3 regions of the Anaerostipes sp. Marseille-Q3525 genome follow, and region 1 is predicted to be linked to each of the others. Evidence: riboswitches for the same ligand, from Rfam matches in the RefSeq annotation. Region 1 holds a riboswitch; each other region holds the start of a gene.
The links. A riboswitch is a leader RNA that binds a small molecule or an ion and turns the genes downstream of it on or off. The one in region 1 is predicted to bind cyclic di-GMP.
Positions count from the first base shown of each region.

Region 1 (11,105 bases):
ATTATCCGGAGTTTTAAGCCCTTGGAAATTCCGGATGCCAAACCAGAAATAGTAGAAACGATAGAAAAAACAGAGGAAACTAAAGAAACAGAAGAGATAGAAGAGACAGAAGAGATAGAAGAGATAGAAGAGATCGCGGAGACAAAAACTTCCGGACTTTCTGAGTATATTGAAGCTCTTCAATTAGAAAAGGATGCCAAAAATATCCGGCATCCTGATCCTGTTAAAGGTTTTGACTGGAAGGAGTATCCCACCTTGCCAATGCCTCTTTCTTACAGCCTTGATCCTAGCATTAAGATCACACTAAAAGATCTTGATCAGATTCCTGACCTTGATGACAACGTAAAAGCAAATGGATTCCTTCTTTTAAATTATGGAAATTTCGGCCATCTGATGCTTGCAAAAGATGCTGACAGCGGCCAGCGTTATCTCGGAATTCCTGGAATCTTTGATAACGAAAAAGCTTTTATCTCTCGTTTATTTGGATTTAAAACATTTATCACAGTTCCTTTAAAGCCTCATAAAACTGGTAATTTCGGCTATTTTATCTTACCGATCTAATATGTTTGCAAGTGTTGCAAACTGTTCCAAAGTTAAGGCTTCTCCTCGGACAGATGCTGGTAATCCCATCTCTTCTAATGCCTGTGCTACCTGTTCTTTGGAGAAGTTTAGCCCACCAAAATTCTTAATTCCGTTCTGAAGTGTTTTTCTTCTCTGGTTAAAAGACGCACGGATCAATTGGAATAACAGCTTTTCATTTGTAACTTTGATCGGTGCATCTTTATATTTTGTCAGACGAATAACTGCTGAACCTACTTTCGGTCTTGGCATAAAACAGTTTGGCGGTACATTTGCTACCACATATGGTTCTGCATAATACTGAACTGCCAGCGATAATGCCCCATAGTCCTTTGTTCCAGGGCCTGACTGCATGCGGTCTGCAACTTCTTTCTGTACCATAACTGTGATGCTGTCGATTGGCACATGACTTTCAAACAATCCCATAATAATCGGTGTTGTAATGTAATATGGAAGATTGGCAACCACTTTTACAGGCTTACCGCCGTTCTTTTCTTCTACAATCTTTGCGATATCAACTTTCAAAATATCCGCATTTAAAATGGACACGTTGTCATATGCACTTAATGTATCTGATAAGATTGGAATCAGATTCTTATCAATCTCGACTGCCATGACTTCTCTTGCATTTTCAGCAAGATACTGTGTCATAGTTCCAATTCCTGGTCCGATTTCCAATACAAAATCTTCTTTATTTACTTCGGCAGCGGAAATAATCTTCTCAAGTACACGTTCATCGATCAGGAAATTCTGCCCAAATTTCTTCTGAAAATCAAAGTCATATTTTTGGATTACTTCTATTGTATTTTTTGGATTTCCAAGTTTCACTCTTATACCTCTTTCATACGATACAATTTTCTTGCATTTTCTTCTGTGACTGCGATCAGTTCCTCTTTATCAATCCCTTTGATCTGACTGAGCGCTTCTGCTACATAATTCAAGTTCAGAGAAGAATTTCTCTTGCCTCTGTTTGGTTCTGGTGACAGATATGGGCAATCTGTCTCTAATACGATTCTGTCTAATGGTGCATACGCTGCAACTTCTTTTAATGTCTTTGCATTTTTAAATGTCACAACCCCGCCAATTCCAATATAAAATCCCATATCAAGGAATTGTCTTGCCATTTCTTTGGAATATGAAAAACAATGAACCACTCCTCCGATGTCTTCTGCATGTAATGATTTCATTATATCATATGTGTCCTTTGCTGCATCCCTGCTGTGAATAATAATTGGTAATCTCACTTCCCTGGCAAGCTCAATCTGTGCTTCAAACCATTTTTTCTGAATCTCACGTTCTGGTTCATCCCAGTAATAATCTAGTCCAATTTCACCGATTGCAAGAATCTTATCTTTGCCTGCGTATTCCTTTAATGTATCCATATCTGACTCTGTAAGATCAGCTGTATCACTTGGATGAACTCCAACAGCTCCATACATCATCGGATATCGATTCACTGCATCTACGATCCATGCAGATGTTTCCATGTTAGATCCTACATCAACAATCGTTCCGATCCCATTATCTTTCATAGAAACCAACAGTTCTTCTCTATCCTGATCAAACTGCTTATCATCGTAATGTGCATGTGTATCAAATATCATCGTTTCTCCCCTTTCTCTCTTCGTCTCTTTAATCTAACTGTATTTCCGTTAACTGCAAGGCAGTGAATACTTCGTAAAAAACTTGACATACGGCTGTACCCATAGTCTTTTATATTAAATCCGCTGTGTTTATCTTTCAATTCTAATGTTATGGCTGATAAATTCTCCAGTGAACCTCCATTTTTCTTTACAAAAAGAATCACTTCTTCTTCAATCGTTTCTCTGCTTGTCAATTCTTTAAATTCCACATAACAATTGGTATCTTCCTGAACGATCACAAAATTATCCATCTCTTCATCGATCAACACACTTAATTTTGTATATCCATAATTTCGCACATCAAAATCTGAATATTTCTCATTCAGTCGGTTTCCAATTCTCCCTAAATCAACTGGTGCATTTCCATTTTCACTGATGATATCCGCAATTGTGCAAGAAATTTCGTCTAATGATGTTACATTTTCAATCTCATTATTTTCAATCTCATCTTCTTTATCCCTGTCTGCTTCATACAGAAGATTTAGATGTATAAATTTATTACATGCTCTTGTCAATGCAACCGGCGTCTTGGATTCTCCCATACCAATAACGTACATATGCTCTTCTCGAAGTCTCATCGCAAGCCTTGTAAAATCACTGTCACTAGTTACCAGGCAAAATCCATCCACTTTCTTCCCATATAATAAGTCCATTGCATCAATAACCATTGCCATATCTGTTGCATTCTTACCTGAAGTGTAAGCGAACTGCTGTACAGGAATAATGGAATACTCTAATAATAATTCTTCATTCCACCCATTTGCCTTTGACCAGTTTCCATAGATTCTTCGGCAAGATGGAAATCCATATGCTTCAAGTTCCTGAAAAATAATAGGTGCATACTTGGGACTGATATTATCTGCATCGATCAGAACTGCAAACTGATTCTTTTCTTCTTCTACCATATTTTCCCTCATATCTAAAATTGTTTATAAAATGAAAAAAGGATATATCCTCTCGAATATATCCTTAAGTAAATACCAAGCGGGTGATGGGAATCGAACCCACGTGATCAGCTTGGAAGGCTGGAGTTCTACCATTGAACTACACCCGCATATCTTGTTCGCTGTTATTTGTTTTCCCTAGCGACAAGTAATACTATACCATCACTTTTTATAAATTGCAAGTGTTTTTTTGAATTTTTTTTATTTTTTTGAATAAATTATTGTAAAGGCTTCTTGGAGTATATTTTATGATGAATTCTATCTGGTGTTTTATGATCTTATTTGGCTTGATCGTTGGAAGCTTTAATGGGAAGATTGCTGTACTTTCCGATACAATTCTTTCTTCCTCCAAAGAAGCTGTAGAACTCTGCATCCTTATGTTTGGAATTGTTGGTCTGTGGTCTGGACTCATGAGCATTGCCTTATCTCTTGGAATCACTACAAAACTTCAGCAAATGTTATCTCCCTTCCTTTCCTTTCTTTTCCCCAATTTAAAAAACAAAAAAGCAAAAGAATACATCAGCACTAATATTATTGCAAATATGCTAGGGCTTGGCTGGGCTGCAACTCCTTCTGGATTAAAAGCTATGGAAGAATTACAAAAAAATAATCCTCATAAAGATACCGCAACCAATGAAATGTGTTCTTTTCTTATTTTAAATATCTCATCCTTGCAGCTGATTCCGATCAATATCATTGCTTACCGCAGCCAATATGGTTCCGTAAACCCAACGAAAGTACTGATTCCTGGACTGATCGCAACTTTTGCTTCCACGATCATGGCTGTTATCTATATCAAATGGAAGGACCGAAAACGATGATCACATTTCTTGCAAATCTTGTAATTCCAATGTTTATATTTACTCTTATTTTATATGGAACATTAAAGAGGAAGGATATCTATACACCATTTCTTGAAGGCGTTATGGACGGCTTTAAGATCGTATTTGAGATTGCTCCAACTTTGATTGCTTTATTTTTTGCAATTCAGATCTTTCGTTCTTCTGGTGCTCTTGACCTGATTGTTCGTTTTCTGACCCCTGTCGGGAGTCTGCTTAAGATTCCTCAAGAAGTTCTTCCTGTGATTTTTGCAAAACTTTTTTCTTCTTCTGCTGCAACTGGATTTTTATTGGATATTTATAAAACTTCTGGTCCGGATTCTTTAGCGGGATTTATGTCCTCTGTGATCCTCAGCTCTACAGAGACCTGTTTTTATACATTATCTGTATATTATTCTGTGGTTGGAATTAAAAAAATCCGTTATACTCTGACTGGTGCATTACTTGCTGTGTTTACAGGAACCCTGATTTCTATTGTACTGTGTTATTTATAGCCTATCAAAATCTCTCTTTCCAAAAGAATTTTATTATTCCAAATCTTTTTTATTTTCCATCTCTCGGAAACTGACAACCAGATCATAAACTTCTGGTCTTTTCTCTTTCAAATGTTCATCCAGACGATGCCTTCTCTCTTTAAATCTCTGTGCAAGTTCTGGATGTTCTTTCATGATTCGTTCATGAATTTCTCTTCGATGTTCCTCAAAACGTGCCGCCAGCGTCCTTTCATCTTTTCCGGAAATATTTACAATCTCTTTTAAATGTTCTTCCAAATGTTCTAACCATTCATCTTCATCAAACGCTTCCATATGTGACCATCTTCCATGCAACAGATTTTCTACATTTCCATTTTGCTTTAGCTGCTCGATCTGGCGTGTGATCTGTTTCTCAATCTGATCTTCTGTCTCTGAACCAAATGCCCAGACAAACTCCTGCATCCGATTGTCCACACGCTTTCTTGAAGCACTTCTTTCTTCATTATCGACTCCGCCTTCTAATGGATATGGACGTTTGATTCCCATATCTTTTAATGCAATATGGATTGTTCTTCTAACACATCCCTCTTCAATCAGATAACCAATCCCAAGCTTTCTCATCTGCTCATTTAAACCAGCAATATGCTCTGTGATGTAAAACTTGATTCCTTGTTCTTTGAATGACTTATAAAGAATCTCAAGTCGATCTGCTGCCGTGATATCGATACTTCCGATTCCGCTTGCATCAAGAATTACCGCTTTAATATTTCCTCTACGTTCAATCTCCTGCTCAATATCCTGCTGCAGCACCCCTGCATTTGCAAAAAATAGATTACTGCTAAATCGATAGATCACAATTCCTTCGATCTCATGAATCTGCCTACTCTCTGCCAGATCACGAAAATGTTTATGTCCCGGCTGAATTCCTAAGAAACAACTTGCTGGTTTTGATGAGCGAATTACCATTTCCGCAAATGATAAAATAATTCCGATCAGTACACCATTGATCGTTCCAAGTAGCAGTACACCAATAAACGCTCCCCAAAAAATGAAACATTCTGTACGACTGACTTTCCAAAGTTTCACTGCAAGTTCAAATTCTGTTGCACCAAGAAGTGCTGAAATTACGATTGCTGTCAACACTGGTATCGGCAGATATCCTATAAATCCTGTTCCAAAAAGCAGTAAAATGATCATTGATAATCCTGCCACAATACTCATTAACTGCGTTTTCCCTTGATACTGCTCTCCCATTGCTGTTCTTGAAACAGATCCATTGATCGGACAGCATCCAGTCAATGCCGCCACAAAATTTCCCGCTGCAAATGCAAACAATTCCTGATTATCGTTGATACGGTATCCATTTTTCTGTGCAAAATTATTCTCTGCAAGAAGTGTTTCTGCCATAATAACAACTGCTACTGACAAGCTGATCGTTACTACTTCGTCCATCGGAACTAACGTAAGATCAGGAAAACTCCATCTTGGAAGTCCTGGTGATACTGCATCCAATGTCTTGATTCCCCATTCTTTCATCGGCAAAACCTGTGTCATGACTGCTCCTGCTGCCATCATCACTACTGCCATTGGGAATTTTGGCATTATCTTTTTGGCTCCCAATAAGATAATAAGTGAAACAATCCCTAAGATCAGTGACGGAAGATTGATCTGTTCTACTGTTTTTTCTATATGTTCCAAAAGTTCTAATAATTCTCCCGTTCCCGCAGTTCCACCCATAAGTTTTGGTACTTGCATCAAAATGATCGTTGAACAAATTCCTGTAATAAATCCACCCATAACTGGTGCCGAAATATAATTCACAAGTTTCCCTGCATGCATCAGATAAAATGCGATCAACCATACTGCCACAAAAAACGTGATGACTGGAACGACTGCAAGTGCTTCCTTGGAACCACTTTGGATATTCATTCCTAAAAGTGCTGACCCTACCAACGCTGCAGGTGCTGCATCTACCCCAAAGATAAATTGAGGTGATGTAGAAAATAGTGCAAATAAGATGATCGGAAACACAGATCCATATAATCCATAAACCGCTGGAAGTCCTGCAATCTGTGAATATCCCATAGAAATCGGTATAGATACTGCCATAATGATAATTCCCGTGATCACATCATGCATCAGGTTTCCTTTTTTGTAATTCTTCATTGTATGTCCTAATGTCATTCTTCCATTCCTTCTTTCTAATTTAAATGTTCCCTCATATAATTTAGAAACTGCTTCTGTGCATAATCTAAAGGCTTATTTTTCTTATAAAATAACGAAATCATTGAGTGAAATTCTTCTTCTAACGGTATCATTTTTATCCCATCACATTTTGCTTCGTTATATACTGTTGGAAATGTGATCGTGATCCCAACTCCTTCACTTACAAAACTCATAATCGTATTCGCCTGTGGAAATTCAAAAATTATATTTGGCTTAAATCCTGCTTTTTCACAAGCCTTAGAAAATACTTCGTAACTTCCGCTTCCCTTTTCTGGGAAAATAAAATTATCATTACAAAGTTCTTTTAGCTGGATTTTTTTCCTCACATATAATGGATGTTTCTTATGAATAACTGCACATAGCCGGTCATCATATAATGGCGTAAATCGATATTTTTTCTCATCTTCCATTGTATTTTCTCTTAAGATCAAAAAGTCATAACTATCTGAATTTTCCTGAATCTCACTTGCAATCCTTTCGTCTATCACCATTTTTATATCCGGATATTGTTTTTTGAAATCTGCTACCATTCTTGCAAAATGATATGGTGCAAGTACTGGCATACATCCAATTTTGATCTCTTTATTTTTTTGTATGTTTTTTAGCATTTCTTCATACATTGATGTCATTTCTTTTGCATAAGACAAAAAGATTTCCCCTTCTTTGGATAACTCAAATCTCCGGGTATTCCTACGGATCAATGTTGTTCCTAATTCATTTTCCAGCTTTCTGATCTGCTTTGACAATGCACCTTGTGTCATATTACAAGAATACCCAGCCTCTGTGAAATTCTTTTGTCTGCATAATTCCATATAATAATATAGCTGTTGTATTTCCATTTTTATAATCCTCTTTTATTTTCATATATTTCATTTTACACTTTTTATTCTCATTTTTCATCATACTCAATCACTTTTAGCTGCTATTTTCTGTATATATTCCTACATGGAATATATCAAGTCTTAACTGGAATTGCAATACTTACTTCTACCTCTATATAATAAGAACACAAAAGGGAAATAAATTTATGAAAATATAGAATTTTGATAGAAAGGATGGATAAAAATATGAAAAACGAAAAAACTTTTTTCTACCATAGATTATTGTTTTATATTTTAGGACTGCTGATCATGTCTGTTGGTTCTAATTTATTTTTAAAAGCAACTCTTGGAGTTGCCCCAAGCTGTACAATGGCTTTAACTTTAAGTTATCTCTCCCCTGTTCACAGCTATGCTTTATTTAATTTTCTGATCAACTCAACATTTTTGATCTGTGAAGCAGTGGTTCTCCGTGAATTCGGGAAAATACAGTTTATTCAACTTGGGTTGACATTTGTTTATTCTTTATTTATTGAATTTACTTCTTATGGTTTATTCTTTATCGAGCCTCATGGTCTTGCAGCAAAGATCTTATTATCTGTTATTGCATGTGCAGTTTTATCTACAGGTGTTGGATTTACAATTAGTTCTGGATTTGCTGTTATGCCAATGGAAGGTCTTGTTAAGAGTATCGCTGAGAAGAAAAATGTAAGCTTTGGTGCCGTGAGAGTTTGTCTGGAAGTTTTATTTACAGTATGTTCTGCTGTCGCTTCTTTTGTTTTACTTCCAGAATTACCATCTGTTGGAATCGGAACTGTGATCGCTGCTTTCTTAAGCGGAAATATTACAAATGTATTTTCTTCACTGTTCCACAAAAGAATCAATGCTTACTTAGGATTTCAGGCATAATTTTTAACTTTAACAATATACAATAATATGCAGTAAAAAACCGTAATCACTACAAAAACTATTAGTGATTACGGTTTTTTATCATACTCTTTTATTATAAATGCTAAGTAATCTTCTAAATGATCTGATGACAGATATCATTCAAACAACATCTCTCACAATGTGGTTTCGTTCTTGCCGTGCAGACATCTCTTCCATGCCATACAAGTCTGTGACAAAAATCACTACCTTCTTCTGGAGGAATGATCTCCCATAATGCCATCTCCACTTTCTTTGGGTCTTTAATTCCATCAACCAAACCAATTCTATTCACAAGACGGATACAATGCGTATCTGTTACGATCGCAGGTTTTCCAAACACATCTCCCATGATCAGATTGGCACTTTTTCTTCCAACACCTGGCAGACTTAAAATAGATTTGAAATCTGTTGGGATGTTACAATCATATTCATCTCTTAAAACTTTCATGCATTTACTGATATCTCTCGCTTTGCTTTTTCCAAGTCCGCATGGACGTACAATTTCCTCAATATCTGCGACATCTGCTGCCGCTAATGCTTCTACAGTTGGATATTTTTCAAACAATCCTTTGACTACAACATTAACTCTTGCATCTGTACACTGGGCTGCAAGTCTTACACTGACTAATAATTTCCATGCCTGATCATATTCCAGTGTACAATCCGCATCTGGATATTCATTTTTCAAACGTTCAATTACTTCTAATGCTAATTCTTTTTTGTTCATTGATTGCAAATCCTCCCTAAAAGCTGTTTGGTTATTTTTGTTATTTTAGCACTGGAAAGAAAATTGGTCAAATTACAGATATCTCTGCATGATCTCGCACAAACGATTCATCTCCCAAGGTTTTGCAATATGCTCCTTCATTCCTGCATTTTTCGCCATTACAACATCTTCTGCAAATGCATTGGCAGTCATTGCTATGATCGGTATTTGTTTTTCTCTATATTTTCTGTGGGAACGGATTGCTGCCGTTGCTTCGTATCCATTCATTACAGGCATATGAATATCCATAAAGATCAAGTCATAAAAACCACTTGGTGCATTTGCAAATTTTTCAACGGCTTCTTTTCCATTTTCTGCAGTCTCAATGTTAGCCTCTTTATTGGATTTCCCTTCAATGATATTTTTTAGTGTTGCTGTAAGCCTTGATCTGAATAATGATTTTGCTATAAATTCATCAACTCCAGCCTCTCTTGCCTCTGCTTCGATCTCCGAATAATCATATGCCGATAAGATAATGATCGTCACATCATTTCCAAAAAACTTCTATTTTCCCCATAAAATAAATTTTTAAGTGAACCTTTGGTAATTTCCATAAACTCCTTGTAATCATATCCAAGATTATAAAGTAAAAATCCACTGACATTCGTAATTGTCAGATTCTCATCATAATGTCCTGTCATAAATCCAACTGCATGATTATTACGGATCACGTCTTTGATCATCTCATAACTATTCTCCTCCAAGTTTGAATCACCCACAGAATATATTATTTCTTCCCTAAATAACTCCTTATTCATTATTTCCTATTCCTTATTCATACTCTTTTTATCTATGTCAAATACTTTCTTGATATCTTCAAACATGTAAAAAACACTATAGATAAATATATCTACAGTGTCCCCTGCACTCTTATTATACAATGTGCAACTGGCTGCCATGTCAAAGGCCCTATAGCTTTGCGTCACAGCCTTTCGACTGCTTTGCCGTTATATCTTTCTTTCGTTCAATATATTTTAATCCTTCATATCCAACAACTGATGTTGTATACACGCGATCTTGATAACTCTCTCTTGGCGGCATGATACAGTTTGTTGTAAATAATCCATCCATTACCAATCGGTCGGCTTCTTTGGTCCGGTGTGTATTTGTAACTGCTTTCCACAGACACCTGTTACCACACATCCTTTATTGCCTGCTGTCTGCTGGCATTGAAAACAAAATATATCTGGCATCTTATTTCTCTCCTTTTTTATTTGTTAATAGAAATAAGATGTGCAAAATTCTCTGTGACTATTCGTATTAATTTCTTTTCCATATCCTGATTTAAAACTCTCTTAGGAATAATAAGTGCTTCTATGGAACTAATATAAATGTAAAAAGCCGTCTCTGTTTCACAAACATTTTCTACCTTTTGATAATCTACTTTCACTTCCTGGCCTTTTGTTATCTCTATAATCTGATCTTCCGTAAAAGTTAATGTTATTTCTTCTGCAAATGGTAGTCCTTCTGTTTCTATCATTTTAAGAATTGTCTTGCGAATACCTCTTTTCATAATCTTTTTAGCCTGTGCTACACATACAATTGAAAAAATGCATAATACAATTACTTCTGTAATGATCAACATTTTTTCTGCTCTTGCCAAAATGAAAATTACTATCGCAAGAACACTGATCATTGGTCCTGCTAGTTTTAGAAAAAACAGATTTCTCTTTCCTACCTCTGAATGAATTAACTGATGAAATTCGTTGAATTCTATGTAGTCTTCGTCTGTTAATTTGTAATTTAGTTGCAGCATATTCCTTCCCCCCCTGCTTTATTTTTAAGATAACGCATATACTTTAATCAAAACCACCGGCTTAGCCGGTGGTTTGTACTAGCCCTATAAGGGCTTATTACCGACGCTAAGTCTAAAGACTCATCGAATTT
Region 1 covers NZ_JAGTTT010000011.1:42-11,146, reverse strand. The annotation lists gene KE503_RS06795 (DUF6128 domain-containing protein) at 1-561, shown strand, start outside; gene rsmA (16S rRNA (adenine(1518)-N(6)/adenine(1519)-N(6))-dimethyltransferase RsmA) at 550-1,407, opposite strand; gene KE503_RS06785 (TatD family hydrolase) at 1,410-2,183, opposite strand; gene KE503_RS06780 (NYN domain-containing protein) at 2,180-3,127, opposite strand; tRNA gene KE503_RS06775 (tRNA-Gly) at 3,206-3,276, opposite strand; gene KE503_RS06770 (hypothetical protein) at 3,415-3,987, shown strand; gene KE503_RS06765 (spore maturation protein) at 3,984-4,499, shown strand; gene KE503_RS06760 (SulP family inorganic anion transporter) at 4,533-6,662, opposite strand; gene KE503_RS06755 (LysR family transcriptional regulator) at 6,680-7,543, opposite strand; gene KE503_RS06750 (YczE/YyaS/YitT family protein) at 7,772-8,431, shown strand; gene KE503_RS06745 (endonuclease III domain-containing protein) at 8,547-9,179, opposite strand; gene KE503_RS14865 (response regulator) at 9,252-9,704, opposite strand; gene KE503_RS06735 (hypothetical protein) at 9,701-9,976, opposite strand; cyclic di-GMP riboswitch class I at 10,099-10,174, opposite strand; gene KE503_RS14690 (hypothetical protein) at 10,289-10,411, opposite strand; gene KE503_RS06725 (YcxB family protein) at 10,429-10,974, opposite strand.

Region 2 (11,105 bases), on a different contig from region 1:
ACTCAGATGCTTTCGTGAGTCGAAAAGTCGCAAGATAATCTTGAGGACTTTGTTGGAAATATTTTTGAAACAATAAGTAAACATAACTTCGATCAATACAAAGATATTTCGCAATGTCATAAATATGAATCCCATCCCAATAATTATTTTTAATATATTCGACTGCTTTGTTGATATAAACATATTCAGAATCTGTCTGTGTATCTGTCTCCATTGGATTTTCTGCAAGAATTGAAAGAAACTCATATAAAAGACCAGTTCTTCGAAGATCTGAAGCAAAACCAGATCTTGCATGAACTAGCATATCATTGACAAGCCAGTATAAATCTTTCCCTTTATCACAATGAAAAACTGGCTGCGAAGAAGAAAGACCAATCTGTTTTAATAATTCAGGAACCATCGTTCCGTTAAATCCAACCCATAAATATTCCCATGGTTCTTTTGCATCAGCTTGGTAAAAAGTAAGCTCATCTGGTTCGATAAAGAATCCTTGCCCAGTTTCTAAATGATAGGTCTTATCACCTTTTTGAAAAATTCCTTTCCCGTTTAAAATAAAATGAATTAAATAATGTGGGCGGACGGCTGGTCCAAAACTATGGAGAGGAGCTGTCGTAGAATATCCGCAAAATTGTAATAAAAGATCTCGGTCTTCATTATTTAAAAAAGTTAAAACTTGTGCTTGTTCCATAAAAAATCCTCCCAAACATGATCTGATTATAAAATATTCTGATGATTTATTCAATATTTTGACAAAAATATAAAACAAAACTTCATAACGCAAGATAAAAATAGATGCTATACTTTAAGTACATCATGAGAGAAGAAAAACAAAGGGCCTTACAATTAAAAAAGAGAAAAACGATGAATTTAACAAAACTTGGAAAGGATGCTATCTGCTGTTTTGTAGGTGATTTCCTAATGTTCTATTTTACAGACGTTTTATTTCTGGCACCGGCATTTGTAGGAACATTATTCTTTGTAGCAAGAATCTGGGATGCGATCAATGACCCAATGATGGGATTAGTTGTTGATAATACTCATAATCGATTTGGCAAATTTAGAACATGGTTATTGGTGGGAACACTTTTAAATGCAGTTGTATTATACGATCATGGACGTTCCATACTGGTCATGGCTTCCTAATTTAACAAACGATCCTCATGAGAGAGAATCTTTAAACAGATCATCAATATTTTATTTAAAAACAAACAGCTGATCGCATACATTGCCATGGTATGCGTTGCCGCTGTAGCGCTCGGATCAAGTACATATGCTTGGTTTGTAAGTAATAATAATGTAGATGCAATTACAACAGATATTAGTGCACAGTCTAACTCTGCTTATCTTGTAATTCAGGAAGCAACTGCTGACAAAACAGCAACAGATAACACATCTGAATCTTCTGCAACAGCTGCAGGGGCAGTAACAAACCAGTATGCACATAAAGATACATTTTATATCGGTACTGGTGGATACGATGGCAGCTTTACGAATCTTAAAGTTGAAGATGTAAAAGTATCAGCAAAGGATAATGCTAAAGCAGATCTTAAAGATTGTGGTGTAACAGTTACATTTACTGCAACACCTTCTCAGCCAGGAAACAAAACACAGGCATAATTTAACTTTTCATACCCCACGGTTGTGGCGTGGGGTACATACCAAAGAGTAGAAGAGAAATTCTGCTTTTTGGTATGTAACGAATAATAGGGTTGAGGCAACCACTACAAACATCAGCGCAACTGCAAATGGTTTTATTCTCCAGATTGCAACTGCGGATCAAGGTCCACAACATGGTGGGGAACAAACTTCATTTAACGTAAATGTAAAACTGGCAGGTATTTCTGCTGAATAAGACAGCAAATATGAATTGAAAGGCCATGGCACAAACCATGGCTTTTCTCTTTTTCTCCAAATTCCCCTATTGTCAACTATCCCCAATCTCCTCCACGCATTTTCGGTACATCTGATGAATTGCTATTTCACCGACTTCTGGTATAGTCATGTAACTGAAAAGAGAACTTCAGAAGGGAGAAATGCAATATGCGAAAAAAACAGGATATCATATGGGAGAGAAGCACACTATGGGAATCAGTGGAGAAATGGGTGAATAAGTATTTGAATAGTTACCACACTCTTTTTTATTGACGGACACACAAAAATAAGGATATAATCTGTATCAGAGAATTTACAGGGAGATAAATAAACATGAGTCAGGATATTATTAATAATCGTTTTTTGGAAGAGTCGGTATTTGCTATTGCCGATGGATACTGCGTGATCAATCTCACAAAGAATATCGTACGTGGTTCCATGTATCAGGTAGTTAATGGAAAAAAATATAATCTGAATGAACAATTAGGTTTGCCGGAAAATTCAAGCTTACAGAGTCTGGTAGATGCATGGGCATTGACCATACCTGAGGAAGGTCTTAAAGATTTTCAGCACGAGTTTGACAGAGAACGATTATTAAATCGGTTTGAAAATGGTGAACGGCATATATCGTTCCGATACTGGACCAGGACTGCTACTTTTGAGCCCATGCTTGCAGAAGATCACATGACCCTGTACCGTGAAGAGGAAACTGGAGATGTCATTGCAGTTAATTATGTTCTTGACCGTACAGAACATTACCGCTTAGAGGAAAAAGAGCGGGCACTGGAAAAATCAAACAGAGAGTATGCGAAGCTTCTGGCAGAAGAGAAAAAGCATACGGCCATGATCGAGGAATTGACAAAGAAACTGCAAAGTCAGCTGGAGTTATTTACCGTATCCATCCCTGGCGGCGTCAAAATCAGTAATGATGACCCAGAATACTCTTTCAAATATGTTTCAGAACAATTTGCAAATATGCTCGGTTACGCAACGCCAAAGGAACTGATGGATGCTTCTGGCGGTAATATTATCGGTCTTGCTCATCCAGATGACGTGAAGGTCGGACTTGCAGATGCATTAAATCAATATACTCATTCTGATCATTATGCTACTATTTACCGGATACGCTGTAAGGACGGCACATACAAATACATCGAAGATCGTGGACAGAAAGTAATAAAGGAAGACGGAACCATTGAACATTGGAATCTCATGCTGGATAAAAATGACTTCATGCACAAATCAATTGCATTGGAAAGTGAAAAGAAAGCAAATAAAAGCAAGTCTGATTTTCTCTCCAGGATGTCTCACGATATGAGAACCCCGCTGAATGGAATTATCGGATTGCTGAAGATTGCTGAGAAACATTTTGATGACAGGGAATTGGTCCTGAAAAATTTCAGAAAAATGCAGGTAGCTGCAGACTATCTATTGTCTCTTATTAATGATATCCTTCAGATGAGCAAAATTAAAGATGGAAATGTACCTCTGACGCAGGAAATCATCAACTTTGAGGAATTAAGTCAGGATGTTCTGACTATCATAGAACAGCGGGCAAAAGACAGAGGAATCCAGATGCAGTTCCGTGCAAAAAAGGAAGGGCTTCGATATCCTTTTATTTATGGAAGTCCGGTACATTTAAGACAGATATTTCTTAATATTTATGGAAACTGTATTAAGTATAACCGGATTGGCGGCAAGATAATGACGGTGTCAGATTATACAGAAGCTGTTGACGGAATTACGACATATGAGTGGACCATAACTGATACTGGCATTGGTATGAGCAGGAAATACCAGGAGCATATATTTGAGCCGTTTTCGCAGGAAAGAGAGGATGCAAGAAGTACACAGCAGGGAATTGGACTGGGAATGGCGATTGTAAAAGGTCTGATTGAAAAGATGGGTGGAACTATTGAAGTTAAAAGCGAAGAAGGCATTGGCTCAACCTTTATCATCAGGATTCCGTTTAAACTTGCTCCCGCACCAGATACAGTAAAGAAAACAGCGGAACAGATGGATATCAGCGGATTAAACTTATTGCTGGTAGAGGACAATGAATTGAATGCAGAAATTACGGAAACGCTGTTGTCTGATGAAGGTGCAAATATGACAGTTGCAAGAGATGGATTGCAGGCGGTCAGAATGTTCCAGGAGAAACCGGAAGGTTATTTTGACGCAATTCTGATGGATATCATGATGCCTGTAATGGATGGGATTACTGCGACAAAAACAATCCGGTCACTGAAACATCCAGATGCTGAGACGATTCCGATTATTGCCATGACAGCAAATGCATTCAGAGAAGATAAAGAAAAGTGTCTGGCAGCAGGAATGAATGCTCACTTGGCAAAGCCTATAAAAATTGAAAACGTAAAGAGAATTTTGTGTGAATATTGTGTGTAGTGATTGCAACTTCTCAAATCCGTATACCTATTTTTCACGTTCTGTAGGATATTATAACGTAAATGTAAAACTGGCAGGTATTTCTGCTGAATAAGACAGCAAATCAGAAGATGGTGTGTATGGAAAATAATGATTACGGATTATTGTATGATGCAGCCGTTGCGTGGAAAGAACTAACAGAATATTATTATGTTTTTACATTTGGCTACAAACAGCAACTGTACACAATTCATCTATCATTTCCATCTGAAAAGGTTCCACATCTTGCAGCCAGTGAAATTGTAATAAATAATTTTATGGTGAGTGGTTTGGCGAGCCGATCGATAACTGACAATGCAGGCTGGCATACGCAAAATACACAGATTTTCTATCCAGCAATATTGACGTATGAAAAACTTTATGGTATTTTGTTTTTGATAAAAATAGAAATTATTTAAAGGCAAACCTGCTGAAAGGCAGGGACGCAAAGCCAGAAGGGGCTAAAGTCAGAAAGTTTGATCAGGTCAGCCGGTTGCCACTGTTTCCATATCATCATAATATATGGAAAAGATGTTTGAACAGAAGAGATTCCGATACCTTTTATACTATATAGATGTGTGATTTTAGAGAAATATAGTAGGGACACTGGCAGATTTTGGCAAGTGTCCTTTTTGTATGCAAAAATAGGTAACAAAACTAGCAGGGACAGGTTCTCTGTATACAGATAAAAGCAGGATAATGAAGCATAAAACAGAGAGAGGATTTTTATAAAATGGAAAATTATGAGGACAAAATATATTCCTTAGGTGAGACTGTAACGGGACAGACACAGACCATGTCACAGGCCGTACAGAAAACACTGGAAAATAATGGTGGAGTAGGTATAATGACAGGATCTTATGACCAAAACCTGTCTATTTTGTCTGTGAATAATCTGCTGTTGCATAGTACAGGATATACATTCGATACTTTCATGGAACAGACAAAAGGCTCATTGAGAAACTTCTTTTATGGTGAGGAAGATATACTGGAGCGAGACCGTTTTTGGCAGCTTCACGGAACAGGGGAAGCACAGATCCTTGCAGCAGACGGTACAGTGAAAAATGTACGGCTTTGTAAAGAGGATGCGACAGATGAGGCGGGCAGACAGATCTGGGTTATGTCCGTACAGGTCAACTGGGATCATGTAAATTTGACACTGCTCAATGAGGCTATCTATTCCGGCTTCTGGTATTTTGACTGTGACGAAAACAGTGAGATTGTGAATGCAAACTGGAGTCATGAATTCCGAAAAATGCTTGGCTATCATGACACTTTGGACTTTCCGAATAAACTGGAATCCTGGTCAGATCTTCTGCATCCACAGGATAAAGAAAGAGTAATGGTGCAGCTTCAGGCGGCAATTAAGGATAAGACGAACCAGATAAAATACCAGGTAGAGTATCGTATGAGAATGAAGGATAATCAATACCAGTGGTTTCGGGCATCGGCAGAAGTAATACGCCGTCTGGATGGTTCTGCCAGCAGGATTGCCGGGATTTTTATTAACATTGATGGGGAGAAAAAAGAAATCATGCAGGCACAAAAATCTGCTGCTTTCCACCGGGCTTTTACGAAAGCAGATTTGTGCGAGTATTATGTGAATCTGGAAGCAAATACTTTTGATACCTTTAAGGTTGAACCGTCCCTGATGACTGTCTTTGAACAGAGTCATACGTGGGATGAATTGATCCGGCATTTTGTGGATTCCTATGTTGTGGAGATAGATAAGAAGGCGGTATCCTCTTTTTACGACCGTGGTTATATTGCAGAAAGGCTGAAGGGTCTGGAAACCGAATTGGATTTGGAGTGCCGTATCACTCTGAATGGAGAAGAACGATGGGTCCGCAATGTGGTCATACGTGGCGAGATAGAGAATTCAGAATATGCCATGATCTTTCTGCGTGATATCACAGAGGCAAAGGTAGAGAGTGCACGGCATCTGCAGATGGCAGCGGATAATGCTTCCATGGAGCAGCTGATCCAGAGTATTGTGCGTCTGGTTGACCGCTTTGTTGTCTGTGATCTGGAAAATGACAAATATGAATTCTACAATCTGAATGGACATATGATATATAAACCTCTGGGATTTTATCATGATTTTCAGATGCAGGTTCTTGAAAAATATAAGACACTGGAACCATTGGAAACTATAGATATCCTGATAGCCCCGGATAATATTCGGAAAAAACTGAAAAGTGAAAATGATATTTATAAGTTTGAGTATTGCAGCCTGGATGAAAAGACTTATAAAATCGCTTCTTATATTCCCTTGGAATGGAAGAACGGAAAGCTGGAAAAGGTATTGCTGGCATCCATGGATGTGACACAGGAGAAGAAATCAGAGATTGAATCCCGTCAGGCACTGAAAGAGGCTTACCGGTCCGCAGAAAATGCAAATCGTGCGAAAACAGAATTCCTTTCCAATATGTCCCATGATATCCGGACACCAATGAATGCGATTGTGGGTCTGACGGCAATCGCAGGAGCAAATGTTGAGAGCCAGGACAGAGTCATTGAATGTCTCAGCAAGATCACAGAATCAAGCCGCCATCTGCTGGGGCTGATCAATGAAGTGCTGGATATGGCACGTATTGAAAGTGGAAAAATGACACTGGCACAGGAAGATTTCAATCTGTCAGATCTGGTAGATAATCTTATTACACTTACGAAACCGGTGCTTGATGAACATAAACATAATTTTGATATACACATCAATCATATTGAACATGAGGCTGTCTGTGGTGACAGCTTGAGGATTCAGCAGGTATTTGTGAATTTGATGAGTAATGCGATCAAGTATACACCGGATGGCGGGAATATTATTTTTTCCATAGAGGAAAAGCCAAATGGATTTTCAGAACTTGGATGCTATGAATTTACGATTGAGGATAATGGGATCGGTATGTCACCGGAATTCCAGAAAATCATGTTTGATCCGTTCAGCCGCGCGGATGACCACCGGACAACCAGAGTCCAGGGAACTGGTCTGGGAATGGCAATCAGCAGAAATATTGTGAACCTGATGAATGGCACTATTAAAGTGGATAGTACCTTGCACAAGGGAACTAAAATCACAGTAACAATTTATCTGGATCTACAGGAAACAGAAAAAGAACAGGACAAAAATCTGATGAATCTGCCGGTTCTGGTAGTGGATGATGATAAGACATGCTGTGAAAGTACAGTTGCCACACTGAAGGAAATTGGTATTATGGGTGAATGGGTTCTCTCTGGAAGGGAAGCGGTTGAGCACTGTTATGCACGGCATGAGTTGAAAGATGATTACTTTGCTGTTATTTTAGACTGGAAGATGCCGGATATGGATGGTATAGAGACTGCCAGACAGATCCGGAAACGGATAGGAAAAGAGATCACCATCATTGTATTGACATCTTATGAATTCAGCGAGATTGAAGAAGAAGCAAAGGCGGCGGGCATAGATGCTTTTATTGCAAAACCGCTGTTCCGTTCCCGGCTGACGGCTACACTGCGGCAGTTTACTTTAGGAAGAAAAGAAAAAACAGCAAGAAATTATTTGGAGAAGCTGTCAGAATCAGACTACACGGGAAAAAGGATTCTGCTGGTTGAGGATAATGAGTTGAACAGAGAAATTGCTGGTGAAATTTTGCAAATGACAGGTGCAAAAGTGGAAACGGCAGGAAATGGGAAAATTGCAGTTGAGAAAGTGGAAGCTTCTCCGAAAGGTTCGTATGATCTTGTTTTTATGGATATCCAAATGCCGGTCATGAATGGTTATGAGGCAACTGCAGCAATCAGGAGCCTTCCGGGTGAAAAGGGAAAACTGCCTATTGTTGCCATGACTGCCAATGCTTTTGCAGAAGATGTACAGCTGGCCAAAAATACAGGCATGAATGGACATATCGCGAAACCGCTGGATATGAATAAGCTGAATGATGTTCTGGAAAACTGGCTGTAATTGCCTTCCTGGATGCATGGGAAAAGCAGCTAGGAAACATAGAGAGGGTTTTGTTATGACAGAAATCTCACAGGCTGTTTGCAACGAGGGAAGAGGCTGAAAAGAGTATTGAGAAGGCAACAGAGACAAAGAAGGTGCGTGGAAATCCGTATGACCGATGGTATTGAACGGATGGTAAAGTAAATAAATGCATCAGGGGAAACCTGTTGTTGTCTGTGGAGAGATCTGCAGATGACAGCAGGTTTATTTTTTTGTCCGGAAAGTCAAAAAATCAGAGACCAGGACTCCTTGGAACAGTAGGAGGTGGTTTCTGGCAAATATGTGTATGCTGGGAAAAAGCGATGTGCAAAATATCAAAAGTTTATCCTAATCCCTGACAATGCAAGCTGGTATACGGCTATACGTTCTGAAAGCCTTATAAAAGCAAGTTATAAAATCGTTAAAAGGTTGTTTGGTTTGAATTATATCCTTCAAAAGTATCATCGTTCAGTAAGTAACGTTGGTTTATTATTTGCATATAATCTTTGCATGCAGATCGTAAAGAAGCTTGGAAGAGAAAAAATGTTTGCAATGGTTGAATACAATGCATCTCTTCCACAGCAGTCAGCAGCAACATTAAATGGAATCCGTATCATTATGATCGTTATTCCAATGATCTTTGCAGTGATCAGTTACTTGATCTATGCAAAAGCATATAAATTAAAAGGTGATTATTTAGACAACATGACAAAAGAATTAAATGTGATTCATGAGGCATAAGTCTTAAAATAAAAAGGAAAAATAAGGAGAAAGTTTATGAACATTTTTTATCATGAGAAAGCACAGGAATTTCATCTACAAAATGAATCTGTCAGCTATATTATGAAAGTTTTAAAGAATGGACAGATCGGGCAATTATATTATGGAAGTGCAATACCAGATAAAGAAGATTTTACTTATTAAGAAAGAAATCTAGTCAAAGAATCACTAATAAATTTAATAGTAACTTTAAAATCATCACCTTCAAGCTATAATAAAGCAAAAGAATAGTTAGAAGGGGGTTTTTATATGGCGAAATATCAAAAGAAATTAGAAGAAGACATAAGGTGCCCTCTGGAATATGGATTAACAAGAGTTTTAGACGATACAGAAATGCTAGAAGATAAAAATAATGTACCATTTTACCAAAAACATGGATTTTCTCTTATGGAAAATGGTGCGGCAATCCAGATTTGTAATTATGATAATGTGCATTAAATATTAATTAATAAATTGCGGGGATTTAATGATCAACACGTAAGCTGAAGGAATAATTTTATTTTTTTTCAGAATGTTTTTTTAGATTCCTTTATCTAGCTCTAATATTTTTTATCAATATTTTATACAATCTGGTAGACAAGATGTTCATTGGACATATTGAAGGGGCAGAAAAAGTGATGGGAAGTTGTATATGAATATTTATTGTCTGGGTACGTTATTTACACAACTAACATTAGGATTAAATGTATTTATTACAGCACAAGGAAAAACATTGATCAGTATGTGCAATGTGGCAGTTGGAGCTGTGACCAATATAGTGTTGGATGCAGTATGTTTGTTATGCTTCTTTTGCCAGGACTGGTTCAAGGAGCACAGCCAAAAAATATCGATAGGGTAAAGAAAACATTTCGTTTATTGTTGATCAGTTGTGTCAGTGGTTCCTTTTTGATTTGGCTTATTTGCATGATTTCTCCAGCAGCAGTTTCATCGATTTTTACAAATGATATGGATTTGATTGCTTATACCAATAAAAGTATGCGAGTTTACTTGGCAATGCTTTTAATTTATGGAATACAGGTTGCGTGCCAGTATAGCTTTGTGGCATTAGATCAGGCGGAACCGATCGCAGATATGATCGCTGTTTGTACGACAGGACCTATGTTTTATGTTTATTACCGAAAATTGGAATAATGATTTCTGATAAACAAGTCAGCAATGACACATATGATTAATTCTGTCACAAAAAAGAAATTATCTTAATGCTAGTTATGTACTATTATTTAATGGAAATATAGCATAATGGTATATTTTAACAAATATGTAGTTATGTACATGATTGTTCCTATAATGATACAATATGAAAAACAAAAAGTATTGATAAGATAGGAGAAATTTATGAAATTAAATAACAAAATCATGTTGATCACTTATGCAGATAGTTTAGGCAATGATTTGAATGAATTGAAATCTGTTATAGATAAATATTATGCAAAAGCTGTTGGAGGAATTCATATTCTTCCATTTTTCCCATCTTCAGCAGATCGAGGATTTGCTCCGATGCAATATGATCAGGTAGATGCACGCTTTGGAAGTTTTGAGGATATTAAAGAATTAAGTAAGAACTATTATTTGATGTTTGACTTTATGGTAAATCATATTTCAAGAAGTTCAACATATTTTAATGATTTTAAAGAAAAAAAGGAAGAATCAGAATATAAAGATTTTTTTATTCGTTACAAAGATTTTTGGAAAAATGGTGAGCCAACACAAGAACAGGTAGATAAAATTTATAAGAGAAAACCAAGAGCACCATATATAGAGGTAGAATTTGGAGATGGAACAAAAGAAAAGATATGGTGTACTTTTGATGCGGAACAAGTGGACTTAAATGTACAAAGCCCCGTTGTAAAAGAGTTTATTAAAAATACACTGATCAATATGTGTAAAAAAGGAGCTTCGATTATTCGTTTGGATGCCTTTGCTTATGCAGTAAAAAAAGCGGACACTAGCTGCTTTTTTGTAGAGCCGGATATATGGAATCTTTTACATGAGATTGAAGATATATTAGAAGAATATCAGGTGATTATTCTTCCTGAAATCCATGAACACTATAGCATTCAGATGAAGATTG
Region 2 covers NZ_JAGTTT010000005.1:91,340-102,444, reverse strand. The annotation lists gene KE503_RS04220 (AraC family transcriptional regulator) at 1-688, opposite strand, end outside; gene KE503_RS04215 (MFS transporter) at 862-1,143, shown strand; gene KE503_RS04210 (hypothetical protein) at 1,231-1,617, shown strand; gene KE503_RS04205 (hybrid sensor histidine kinase/response regulator) at 2,206-4,278, shown strand; gene KE503_RS04200 (PBECR4 domain-containing protein) at 4,398-4,715, shown strand; cyclic di-GMP riboswitch class I at 4,707-4,797, shown strand; gene KE503_RS04195 (hybrid sensor histidine kinase/response regulator) at 5,030-8,236, shown strand; gene KE503_RS04190 (hypothetical protein) at 8,693-8,995, shown strand; gene KE503_RS04185 (hypothetical protein) at 9,032-9,178, shown strand; gene KE503_RS04180 (hypothetical protein) at 9,284-9,472, shown strand; gene KE503_RS04175 (hypothetical protein) at 9,806-10,165, shown strand; gene gtfA (sucrose phosphorylase) at 10,370-11,105, shown strand, end outside.
Region 2: another riboswitch for cyclic di-GMP. It lies ahead of KE503_RS04195 (hybrid sensor histidine kinase/response regulator); the one in region 1 lies ahead of KE503_RS06735 (hypothetical protein).

Region 3 (11,105 bases), on a different contig from region 1:
CAGGTACTACATTTTGGATATTCTAAAAACAGCATTGTTTCGCCTCCTCGCATTTATCTTATCTGTTTTATCATAGCACATTCTCGTGTCAGCGTAAATCTTTGAATGATTTTCTCAAAATAGTACCAGTAATCTTTCCGTTTTATGTTCTGTTTTGTGTAAACAGGTATGGCCTTTTGACTTTTCCCATTGACCAGATATCGAATTTCTCCAATCTTTTGCCCTTTTTTCACAGGGGCATCAACGTATGAAGGCAAAATACTCTCAACCTTTATCTGATCCGTTTTCTTTACCAGAAATGAAACTTTCAGATTTCCTGTTTTTAATAAGACTTTTTGTTTTAAGCCATCTTTTACATAAATCTCTTTGATCTTACTTGTATCTGCAACAATCTCTCGTTTCTCGTAATGATCTGTGGCATATTGGACCAGCTTTCTTACATCGTTCCATTTATAGGTTTTATGTGGCGGCCATCCACTTGCAAGAACTGAAAGTGTCATCGTCATATTTTTCTGCTTCACTGCTCCGACATAGCAATATCCCGCTTTCGAAGTATACCCTGTCTTCCCAGATATAGCTCCCTGCATAGTAGATAACAATGCATTATGATTGTTACAGGTAAACCTTCTCTTCCCACTGTCATCCGTAAATGTATGCTGTTTTGCCTGTGTAATTTCAAGGAAGTGCTGATTCTTAATACAAGATGCCATAATCTTTGCCAAATCCTGTGCGGTTGTTTCATGCCTTCCGTTCTTGTCTGTCCCATCCAGTCCATTTGGTGTTACAAAATGTGTATTGGATGCTCCAAGTTTTCCTGCCAACTGATTGACTCTTTTTTCAAATTTTTCTACACTTCCCGCGGCGTATTCTGCCAGCACTACTGCACAATCATTATAAGATTCCAGCATCAGTCCATAAAGTAGATCTTTCACTTTATAACTTTCTCCTTCTCTAACCCCTAATCTTACTTTCGGCTGTATTGCAGCATTTTTGGAAACTTTAGCCTTCTTTTCAATATCACAATGTTCTAAAATATATAAACACGTCAAAATCTTTGTCGTACTTGCATTTGGCATTTTCTGGTCCTTAGATTTTCCATAGAGAATCTTGCCGCTTTCAGCATCCATGATCACAGCTGCCTTTGCATTTAAATTTAATTCGTCTGCTGATATCGAATATATCTGTACACTGCATATGATCATATATAAAAAAACAAAAACTATGGTTTTCATATCCTCATACCTTTCTTTTTATTCATCGAAAATTCAATATAATACAAGTATATGGAATCCATTGTTTCTTTATTATAATTTTATGATAAATACTGGCATTGGCGGATTGTTTCTCTTGTTCGGGAAGTCCTGTCTTGCAATAAAATATTTACGGTCATCCAGCTGACTTAAGTATTCAAGTACACCATCTCGTTCCTCAAATCCACTATCTCCTCCACTGTAAATACAGATACTCATGATCCCACCAGTTTTTAGCAGCTCAAACCCTGCTTGTATTGCCTCAATCGTTGTGTTTGTCTTCGTTGCAAGATGGTGATCTCCACCCGGAAGATAGCCAAGATTAAACATAATACAGGATACTTCTGATTCTTTGACGTACTTTTTCATATGTTCGTGTCCATCCAGGATCAGTTTTGCATTCATTTCATGCTTATCTAACTTTTCTTTTGTTTGTCTTAATGCATCCTCCTGCACATCAAAGGCATATACTTTTCCATCTATTCCTGTTTTACTGCATAAATAATAAGTATCTCCACCTTTTCCCATCGTTGCATCAATGCAGCAGTCTCCTTCTTTGATATATCCATCCAATACCTGATGGATCCAATCTGTCATAGTAATTCTCATTTCATTATTTCCTTTTATTTGCTTATATTAATGAGTCCTGTTTTTAAGGATTCTCCACCAACAATAAAAAAGCAGGGAAGTTTATTGGCAAACTCCCCTGTATTTTTATTAATAGTATGTTACAACCGGGTCACCCTGGCTTACTAATTTGTATAATGTTGCTGCGGAAGATGTTGGAAGGTTAACGCATCCATGAGATCCGTTAGAAACATATTCACTTCCACCAAAGGATCCTCTCCATGGTGCAGAGTGGAATCCTACATTGCCAATGAATGGCATCCAGTATTTAACGTCAGAACTGTATCCCTGTCCACTTAATGTCGCACTTGGCTGTTTATAAAGAATATACGCAACACATTCTGGTGTCTTACGGTCTGCTGTAAGCTTACCAGTAACACAAGCTGTCGCAAATTTTAATTTTCCTTTTTTATAATAATAAACAGTCTGTGCACCCATATCTACTTCTACATAAGTATCTCCGATATCTCCGTTAACACCATCATAGACTTTCGCTTTTTCTCTCCAGTATGGCTCTCTTGTTTCTGTTATTCCTTCTTTTAACATCTTCTTTACAGAAGCCATTTCTTTGTCTTTACTGATACGCCATCCATATGGTCCACCATAGATCTTCTTTGTACGTCCATCATGTGTTTTAAACTTATGCCATCCATACTGTGTATTGTATTTATACATAAATTTTAATAGCCAGTTTTCCATTGCATTTTTGTCTACTTTATATCCTGAATAATCTTTCTTGATCTTTAACCAGCTACTGTATGTATTCTTATCAAGAACAACTACCTGTTTTCCAAATTTATATGTAATACTTCCTTTTAACTTCTTGTTCATCTCTTTTGTAAGACTTACAAGCTTGTCACTCTTAGATGTATATTCTGGATTGTTATAGCAGTTCTCTTTATCCAGAGAAATTGAAGGAATTCCATCTTTGACAGCTTGTCCAATCTTCTTTGCTGCTATATCTTCCTTAAGTTCTGTTCCTTCCTCTTCTTTCTGGATGATGAATTTTCCATCTTTATATACTGGTTTTGCATTCGCCGTCTTGATCATCTTCTTACTATTGAATGCATCTAGTTTCTTATATGCTTTATTGAAAGACTTTGTATCATAAGAATACATTGTCACATTGTCATAATGTTCTGTACCAAATAGTCCTTTAATCCATCCAAATGATCCTTGATCTTCTTTAATCTGTTTAATCTCATCGGCACCTTCAAACTTGGTTTTAACCTGATCACTTGTTAATGTTTCTGTCTTTCCTTTTCTTTCCTTGATAGTTAAAGAATAGTCACTTGCATTCTTATTAAAAATCTCAACAACTTCATCTGCTGTCTTTCCAGCAACATTCATTCCATTGATCTTAGTTCCCCAGAAGAATTTCTTACTGAAGTAAAAACCAATCACAAAATAGATTACCAGTACCGCAACAACTGCAATTCCAAGATAATGTTTCCATGTTAGTTTTTTATTTTCCATTTGTTTTATCCCTCCTAAATACAACTTCCTATTATAGTACAATCTTTCTAAAATAACTACTGTTTTTTTATACTTTTATGTATTTTTATAGAATCAATTTTCATAATTCTTTTGGTTTTTTTAAGATACTTTGATAATTTTTTAACATTTTCTCTTGTACTTACACATTCAAAATGATAAAATATAACTAGTGTGTTAACAATGAAACTTAGATTTCATCTAATTTATTTTTAGGAGGACTTATTATGTCATTCACGCAAGAATATCAAAAAAAATTAACAACAGCAGATGAAGCAGTTAAGGTTGTAAAATCTGGAGACCGTCTGGAATATGGATGGTGCGTAACAACTCCAGTAGCTTTAGATGAAGCACTGGCAAAACGTATGCCAGATCTTGAAAATATCCAGATCCATGGTGGTATCGTTATGCGCCCACTGGCAATCACTCAGATTGAAAATCCAGCGGAACATTTCACATGGAATTCCTGGCACATGGGTGGTTTAGAAAGAAAATGGATCAATGAAGGATTCTCTTTCTATGCACCAATTCGTTACTCTGAATTACCAAGCTACTATCGTGATTATCTTCCAGAAACTGATGTCGTTATGATGCAGGTTGCACCTATGGATGCTCACGGATATTTCAACTTTGGTCCTAGTGCATCTCATACAGCTGCTATGCTTGAGAAAGCAAAATGCGTTATCGTTGAGGTTAATGAGAATATGCCTCGTTGCCTTGGAGGATTTGAAGAAGGAATCCATATTTCCAAAGTTGATATGATCGTTGAAGGAAATAATCCAGCAATCGATGAATTAGGTGGCGGAGGAGCTGCGACTGAAGTTGATCAGGCAGTTGCAAAACTGATCGTTGATCAGATTCCTGATGGAGCTTGTTTACAGCTTGGTATTGGTGGTATGCCAAATGCCGTTGGATCTCTGATCGCAGAATCTGACTTAAAGGACTTGGGTGTTCATACAGAAATGTATGTTGATGCGTTCGTTGATATTGCAAAAGCTGGTAAGATTACTGGAGCTAATAAAAACATCGATCGTTATCGTCAGACATATGCTTTCGCAGCAGGTACTAAGAAGTTATATGATTATTTAAATGATAACCCAGCATGCATGAGTGCTCCTGTTGATTATACAAACAGCATTGCTACTATTTCATCCATTGATAACTTTATCTCTATCAATAATGCGGTAGATATTGACCTTTATGGACAGATCAGTGCTGAATCTTCAGGAATTCGTCAGATCAGTGGTGCCGGCGGACAGCTTGACTTCGTTATGGGTGCTCACTTATCTAATGGTGGTAAGAGTTTCGTATGCTTGTCTTCTACTTTCACAAATAAGAAAGGTGAGACATTCTCAAGAATCCTTCCTACATTACATAATGGATCTATCGTTACTGATACTCGTGCAAATGCTCACTATATTGTTACCGAATATGGTATGGCTAACTTAAAAGGTAAGTCTACATGGGAACGTGCTGAAGCATTAATTAACATCGCTCATCCAGACTTCAGAGACCAGCTGATCAAAGATGCTGAAACTGCTCATATCTGGAGAAGATCTAATAAATAAACTTCCAAAAAAGGTTTAATAGTTTTTTAAATTTTCCAAATTTTAAAAATCCCGAATCCATTCATTCTGTTGGATTCGGGATTTGTTTTTATTTAATTTTTACGCTCTCAATATTCTTAATGATGATCGTGCTTCCACCACCTGATTCTTCAATGATCTCAACATTATCTTTCATATTATATTCTTCCATTGGAATCTTAATCTCAATCCCTGTATCTGTTTCTAGCATCTGATATTCAAGTCTCTTTACTGTATTTTCCTTTGCTACAGTAAACGTATCATACTGCATATCGTATCGTTCAATCTTCTCATCAAATTCCTGTTTCTTTCCTTGATGATTTCCAAAAAGTTTATCTCCGATCTCATTAACTTTAAACGCCTGATTCTCTGAAAATTCTTCTCTTAAACGGCTTTTCATATCCAGCCTTTTTGCAATACCATCTTCTGGATAATGATTGTTGATATCATTGATGACTTTATTTAAAATCTGAAATTTCTTTTTTGGTGCAAGGTCTGCATAACATTGTAAAAAACGTTCTGACAGATAATTGATCTTATCTCCATTTAACATCTCATATTTCTTTTCTACCAATCGCACTTTATATTCTGACAGATCAATAATAACTGCTTCTGTAAGTTTTGCCGAATCTGTCGGCATAACTCTTTGTTTCACGATATCATTTGCCTGTACATCTTCTTCTTCCTGATGCACATATGTCACCTTATAATTCATTTTTAGCAATGCCAGATGAACTACACTTTGAACTTGAAATGTAACACAAAGTAAATCTCCTGCTGGGATTGTAACGCTATCACACATGATGTCAAATAAATTTTCTCCAAGTATTCTCGTTGCCTCAATAAAACTCTCGTCATCAGTCTCATCCATGCTTTCTAACAGACTTAAAATTGGTGAAACACTGCCATCAAACTGACATCTTTTCGCATCATCACTTTCCATAATCTTAAAAATATGCCCTCTGACAAATTCCATAAGATCTGGTCCCATATCAAGAAGCTGGCTGGATAGCCCAAGGTAACCTGTATGACTATCTAATATATGTAAAATTCCTTTTCTGATGATAATATCGTCTTTCTGTATATGTTCCATCTTTATCTCCTTTTTGTTTTTATTCCTTGTATTTTATCATATCGACTCTTTTTAGGCAAAAGATAATCCTGTTTCGCAGAAAAAAATTTTATAACAAAAAAGTCATGGTTCCCTACACCATGACTTCTGCTAATATGAAAAATCCCCATGTATCCTCACTACATAAAACTGGCAACCCACTGTCAGTGATTCTTTCTGCGAACCCCTTCACAAAAACAAATCAGTGAGAAATGTAAAATTCCATATTCTCTATAGGATCCACTCATTGATATCTTACTCGTGGCAAAATGTTATCTTCAGGCTCCCTATTTCCTAAAAATAAAAAACCGTATATAGAATAATCTCATAATCTATAACGGTTGCCTCTATCAGGATAAAATATCCATATCACATTCCCTTAATGTTAAATGTGGCAACCGGCTGTCATAATCTCTAAAAAGACCTTAGACCCTTTGGCTTTGCGTCCCTGCCTTTCAACAGGTTTGCCCTATGAATAAATATGAACTTTAATATACATATATAATATCATGATTCATAAATAATGTCAATCATCTTTTTCTTAGTTATTAATATTTATAATAGTTTTTTTCCTTATACATATAAAAAGTCCGCGATAAAATTACCGCGGACTACTTAAGGATTAAATTCTCAAAAGTTGATTATTTAACAACTGCTCTTAATTTTTCTGTTAAAGCTGGTACGATCTTGTTTAAGTCTCCAACGATTCCGTAATCAGCTACATCAAAGATAGGAGCTGTCTCATCTTTGTTGATTGCAATGATGATATCAGATTCTTCCATACCTGCAACATGCTGGATTGCTCCAGAAATACCAATTGCGAAGTATACGTTAGGACGTACAGTTTTTCCTGTCTGTCCAACCTGAATATCTCTTGACTGCCATCCGTTATCTACAACGGCACGAGAACAGCTTACTTCTCCTCCAAGAACATCTGCTAATTCTCTTAACATTCCGAATCCTTCTTCTCCAACTCCACGTCCACCAGATACTAAGATCTTAGCGTCCATGATATCTACTGTATCTGTAACAGATTTAACGATATCAACGATTTCAACGTATTTGTTGTCTGGAGTAAATCCAGGATTGTATTCGATAACTTCAGCTTTTGCTCCTTCGATAGGATCGATCTTCTGCATAACACCAGGACGAACTGTTGCCATCTGAGGTCTGTTGTCTGGGCAAGCGATTGTTGCGATTGTGTTTCCACCGAATGCTGGACGAGTCATTAATAACTGATTATGTTTCTGTTCTTTTCCTGGGATTGCTCTTAATGGGAAATCACCGATTTCAAGAACTGTACAGTCAGCTGTTAAACCTGTCTGAACACGTGCAGATACACGAGGTCCAAGGTCACGACCAATTGCTGTCGCACCAACTAACATAATTTCTGGTTTGTATTCATTGATTACAGATGCTAATGCATGTGTATATGGTTCTGTTCTGTATTCTTTTAATTCTGGATCGTCAACTACGATTACTTTATCAGCACCGTATTTTGCAAGATCATCTACTAATCCTTTAACGTCAGAACCTACAAGAACAGCAGTTACGTCTGTATCTAAGTCTTTTGCTAAGTCTTTTGCTTTTCCAAGTAATTCGAATGCGATTCCGCTTAATTCGTTATCTACCTGCTGTGCAAAGACGTATACGCCTCTATATTCTTCTAAACCCATTTTATTCACCACTTTTCCTTTTCACTAAATTACATGTTTTTCAGCTAATTTATCCATGATATAATCTACTGCTTCTTCTGGATCAAGTGTAACTTTTTCTCCAGCACCTTTTCTTACTTTGTCAGATGCTTTTGCGATCTTAGTTGGAGATCCAGCAAGACCAAGGTTAGAATCATCTACATCTTTAAGGTCTTTTCTTCCCCAAACAGTTACTTCTGCATCATATGCATCAAAGATTCCACCTGGAGTCATATATCTTGGCTCGTTTAATTCAGCTAATGCTGTAACTAAGCAAGGCATTTTAGCTTTTAAGATGTGGTATCTATCTTCATACTGACGCTGAACAACTACGCTGTCACCGTCAATTTTAATGTCTTCTGCATAAGAGATAACTGGAATATCAAGATGTTCAGAAATCTGTGGTCCAACCTGAGCTGTATCACCATCGATAGCCTGACGTCCTGTGATGATCAGGTCATAATCAAGATTTCTTAATGCTCCAGCTAATGTAGTAGAAGTTGCCCATGTGTCAGCTCCTCCTAATACTCTGTCAGTTACAAGGATACCTTTGTCAGCACCCATTGCCATAGCTTCACGAAGAACTTCGTCAGCTTTTGGAAGTCCCATTGTAAGAACTGTAACTTCAGCTCCATATTCATCTTTAATTCTAAGTGCTGCTTCTAATCCAGCTTTGTCATCTGGGTTCATGATAGTAAGCATAGCACCTCTGTCTAATGTACCATCTGGGTTGAATTTAACTCCACCTTTTGTATCTGGTACCTGTTTTACACAAACAACTATCTTCACGGTAAGTACCTCCCTATTTCAATAAGTTTCCAGAAATAACCATACGCTGAACTTCAGATGTTCCTTCGTAGATTTCTGTGATCTTAGCATCGCGCATCATACGTTCTACATCGTATTCTCTGATGTATCCGTAACCACCATGTAACTGAACAGCTTTTGTTGTTACTTCCATAGCAACTTCTGCTGCATATAATTTAGCCATAGCAGCTTCAACACTGTATACTTTCTGAGTAGCTTTAGCCATAGCAGCTTTGTATACTAACTGTTTTGCAGCTTCTACTTTTGTTGCCATATCAGCTAACTGGAACTGTGTATTCTGGAACTGTCCGATAGAACGTCCGAACTGTTTTCTTTCTTTTACATATTCGATTGTTCTTTCTAAAGCACCTTCTGCAAGTCCAAGAGCCTGAGAAGCGATACCAATACGTCCTCCATCAAGAGTATGCATTGCGATACCGAAACCTTTACCCTGTTTTCCTAACAGATTTTCTTTTGGAATACGGCAGTCTTCAAAAATTAATTCATATGTAGCTGATCCGCGGATACCCATTTTCTTTTCTTTTGTTCCGAATGTGAAACCTGGAGTTCCTTTTTCTACGATGAATGCAGAAATTTCTTTCATCTTTCTTCCGCGTTTTTCAACAACACCTGTTACTGCGATTACGATATAAACGTCTGCGTAGCTACCATTTGTAATGAAGCACTTAGATCCGTTTAATACCCATTCGTCTCCGTCTAATACGGCTTTTGTCTGCTGTCCCTGTGCATCTGTACCAGCACCTGGTTCTGTCAGACCAAAAGCTCCTAATTTCTTACCAGATGCTAAATCTGGGATATATTTTTTCTTCTGTTCTTCTGTACCAAAAGTCTGGATTGGATCGATACAAAGAGATGTATGTGCAGAAACGATAACACCTGTTGTACCACAAACTTTTGATAATTCTTCAACACACATAACGTATGTTAATGGATCGCATCCCTGTCCACCATATTCTTTAGGAACTGGAATACCTAAGAATCCTGCTTTAGCCATTTTTGCTACAGTTTCAACTGGAAACTGTTCATTTTCATCCACGTCCTGTGCAAGAGGCTTTACTTCTTTTTCAGCAAACTCTTTGAAAAGAGTTCTTGCCATTTCATGTTTCTTACTTAATGTGAAATCCATTCTTTATTCCTCCATCATGATTTCTATAAAGTTAACTTTTGCATCCGGAGTTCACCATCTCCGGATGCAAAAGAAAAGCTCTTTTTCTTACTTGCTGTAATCGTAGAATCCTTTACCAGTTTTACATCCTAATAATCCTCCACGAACCATCTTTCTTAATAATGGATGTGGACGATATTTTGTATCACCGAATTCATTGTAAAGTACTTCCATGATTGCAAGGCAAACGTCTAATCCAATTAAATCACCTAAAGCTAAAGGTCCCATTGGATGGTTTGCTCCTAATTTCATAGCTGTATCAATACCTTCTACAGAAGCTACTCCATCAGCATAAATTCCGATTGCTTCGTTGATCATAGGGATTAAGATTCTGTTAACTACGAATCCAGCACCTTCTTCAACCTGTACAGGTGTTTTACCGATTTCTTCAGCGATTGCTTTGATCTTATCAACAACTTCTTTTGGTGTGTTAATACCAGCGATAACTTCAACCAGTTTCATAACAGGAGCTGGGTTAAAGAAATGCATACCGATCATTGGACGATCAAGTCCTGCACCAATTTCTGTGATTGATAAAGAAGATGTATTTGTAGCAAAGATAGCATCTTCTTTACAGATATCCTGTAATTCTTTGAATGTCTGTTTTTTGATTTCCATGTTTTCAATAGCTGCTTCTACGATTAAATCGCAGTCTGTACAGATATCTTTTACACCTGTTGTGATCTTTGCTAAGATAGCATCTACAGTTGCCTGTTCCATTTTTCCTCTTGCAACACGTTTTTCTAAACCTTTTGCGATTTTAGCTTTTCCGTTTGCTGCAAATTCTTCATTAATATCACATAAGCATACTTCATATCCTTCTGTCTGTGCAAATGCCTGTGCGATTCCGCTACCCATTGTTCCAGCGCCGATTACTCCAACTTTCATTATAATTCCTCCTGTAAAATTATTTTACTATGTAATTTTCCGGTCTGCGGCTGATACCGCAGACTGGAAATATATTAAACTTCATTATTATTTGTTCTGGAAAGGAACAACTTTTAATTTCTTGGATTTATCTTTCTCTAAGAAGTTACCCATTCCTGCTTTCTGATCTTCTGTTTCAAAACAGCTTCCGAAAGCTTTTTCTTCTACAACGATTGCCTGATCCATATCTACCTGAAGACCTTCATTGATTGCTTTCTTACATGCACGTACTGCGATTGGTGCATTAGATGCGATCTTGTTAGCTAATTTCTTAGCTGCTGCTAATAATTCTTCCTGTGGATATACTGCATTAACTAATCCGATTCTGTAAGCTTCTTCAGCTTTGATGTTAAATGCTGTATAGATCATTTCTTTTGCTTTTCCTACTCCGACGATACGAGCAAGTCTCTGTGTACCACCGAA
Region 3 covers NZ_JAGTTT010000003.1:48,243-59,347, forward strand. The annotation lists gene KE503_RS02510 (arsenate reductase family protein) at 1-35, opposite strand, end outside; gene KE503_RS02515 (D-alanyl-D-alanine carboxypeptidase family protein) at 54-1,232, opposite strand; gene KE503_RS02520 (tRNA (mnm(5)s(2)U34)-methyltransferase) at 1,305-1,847, opposite strand; gene KE503_RS02525 (L,D-transpeptidase family protein) at 1,968-3,353, opposite strand; gene KE503_RS02530 (butyryl-CoA:acetate CoA-transferase) at 3,599-4,939, shown strand; gene KE503_RS02535 (nucleoid-associated protein) at 5,028-6,050, opposite strand; cyclic di-GMP riboswitch class I at 6,459-6,547, opposite strand; gene KE503_RS02540 (electron transfer flavoprotein subunit alpha/FixB family protein) at 6,710-7,744, opposite strand; gene KE503_RS02545 (electron transfer flavoprotein subunit beta/FixA family protein) at 7,769-8,551, opposite strand; gene KE503_RS02550 (acyl-CoA dehydrogenase) at 8,565-9,716, opposite strand; gene KE503_RS02555 (3-hydroxybutyryl-CoA dehydrogenase) at 9,804-10,643, opposite strand; gene KE503_RS02560 (enoyl-CoA hydratase-related protein) at 10,731-11,105, opposite strand, start outside.
Region 3: another riboswitch for cyclic di-GMP. It lies ahead of KE503_RS02535 (nucleoid-associated protein); the one in region 1 lies ahead of KE503_RS06735 (hypothetical protein).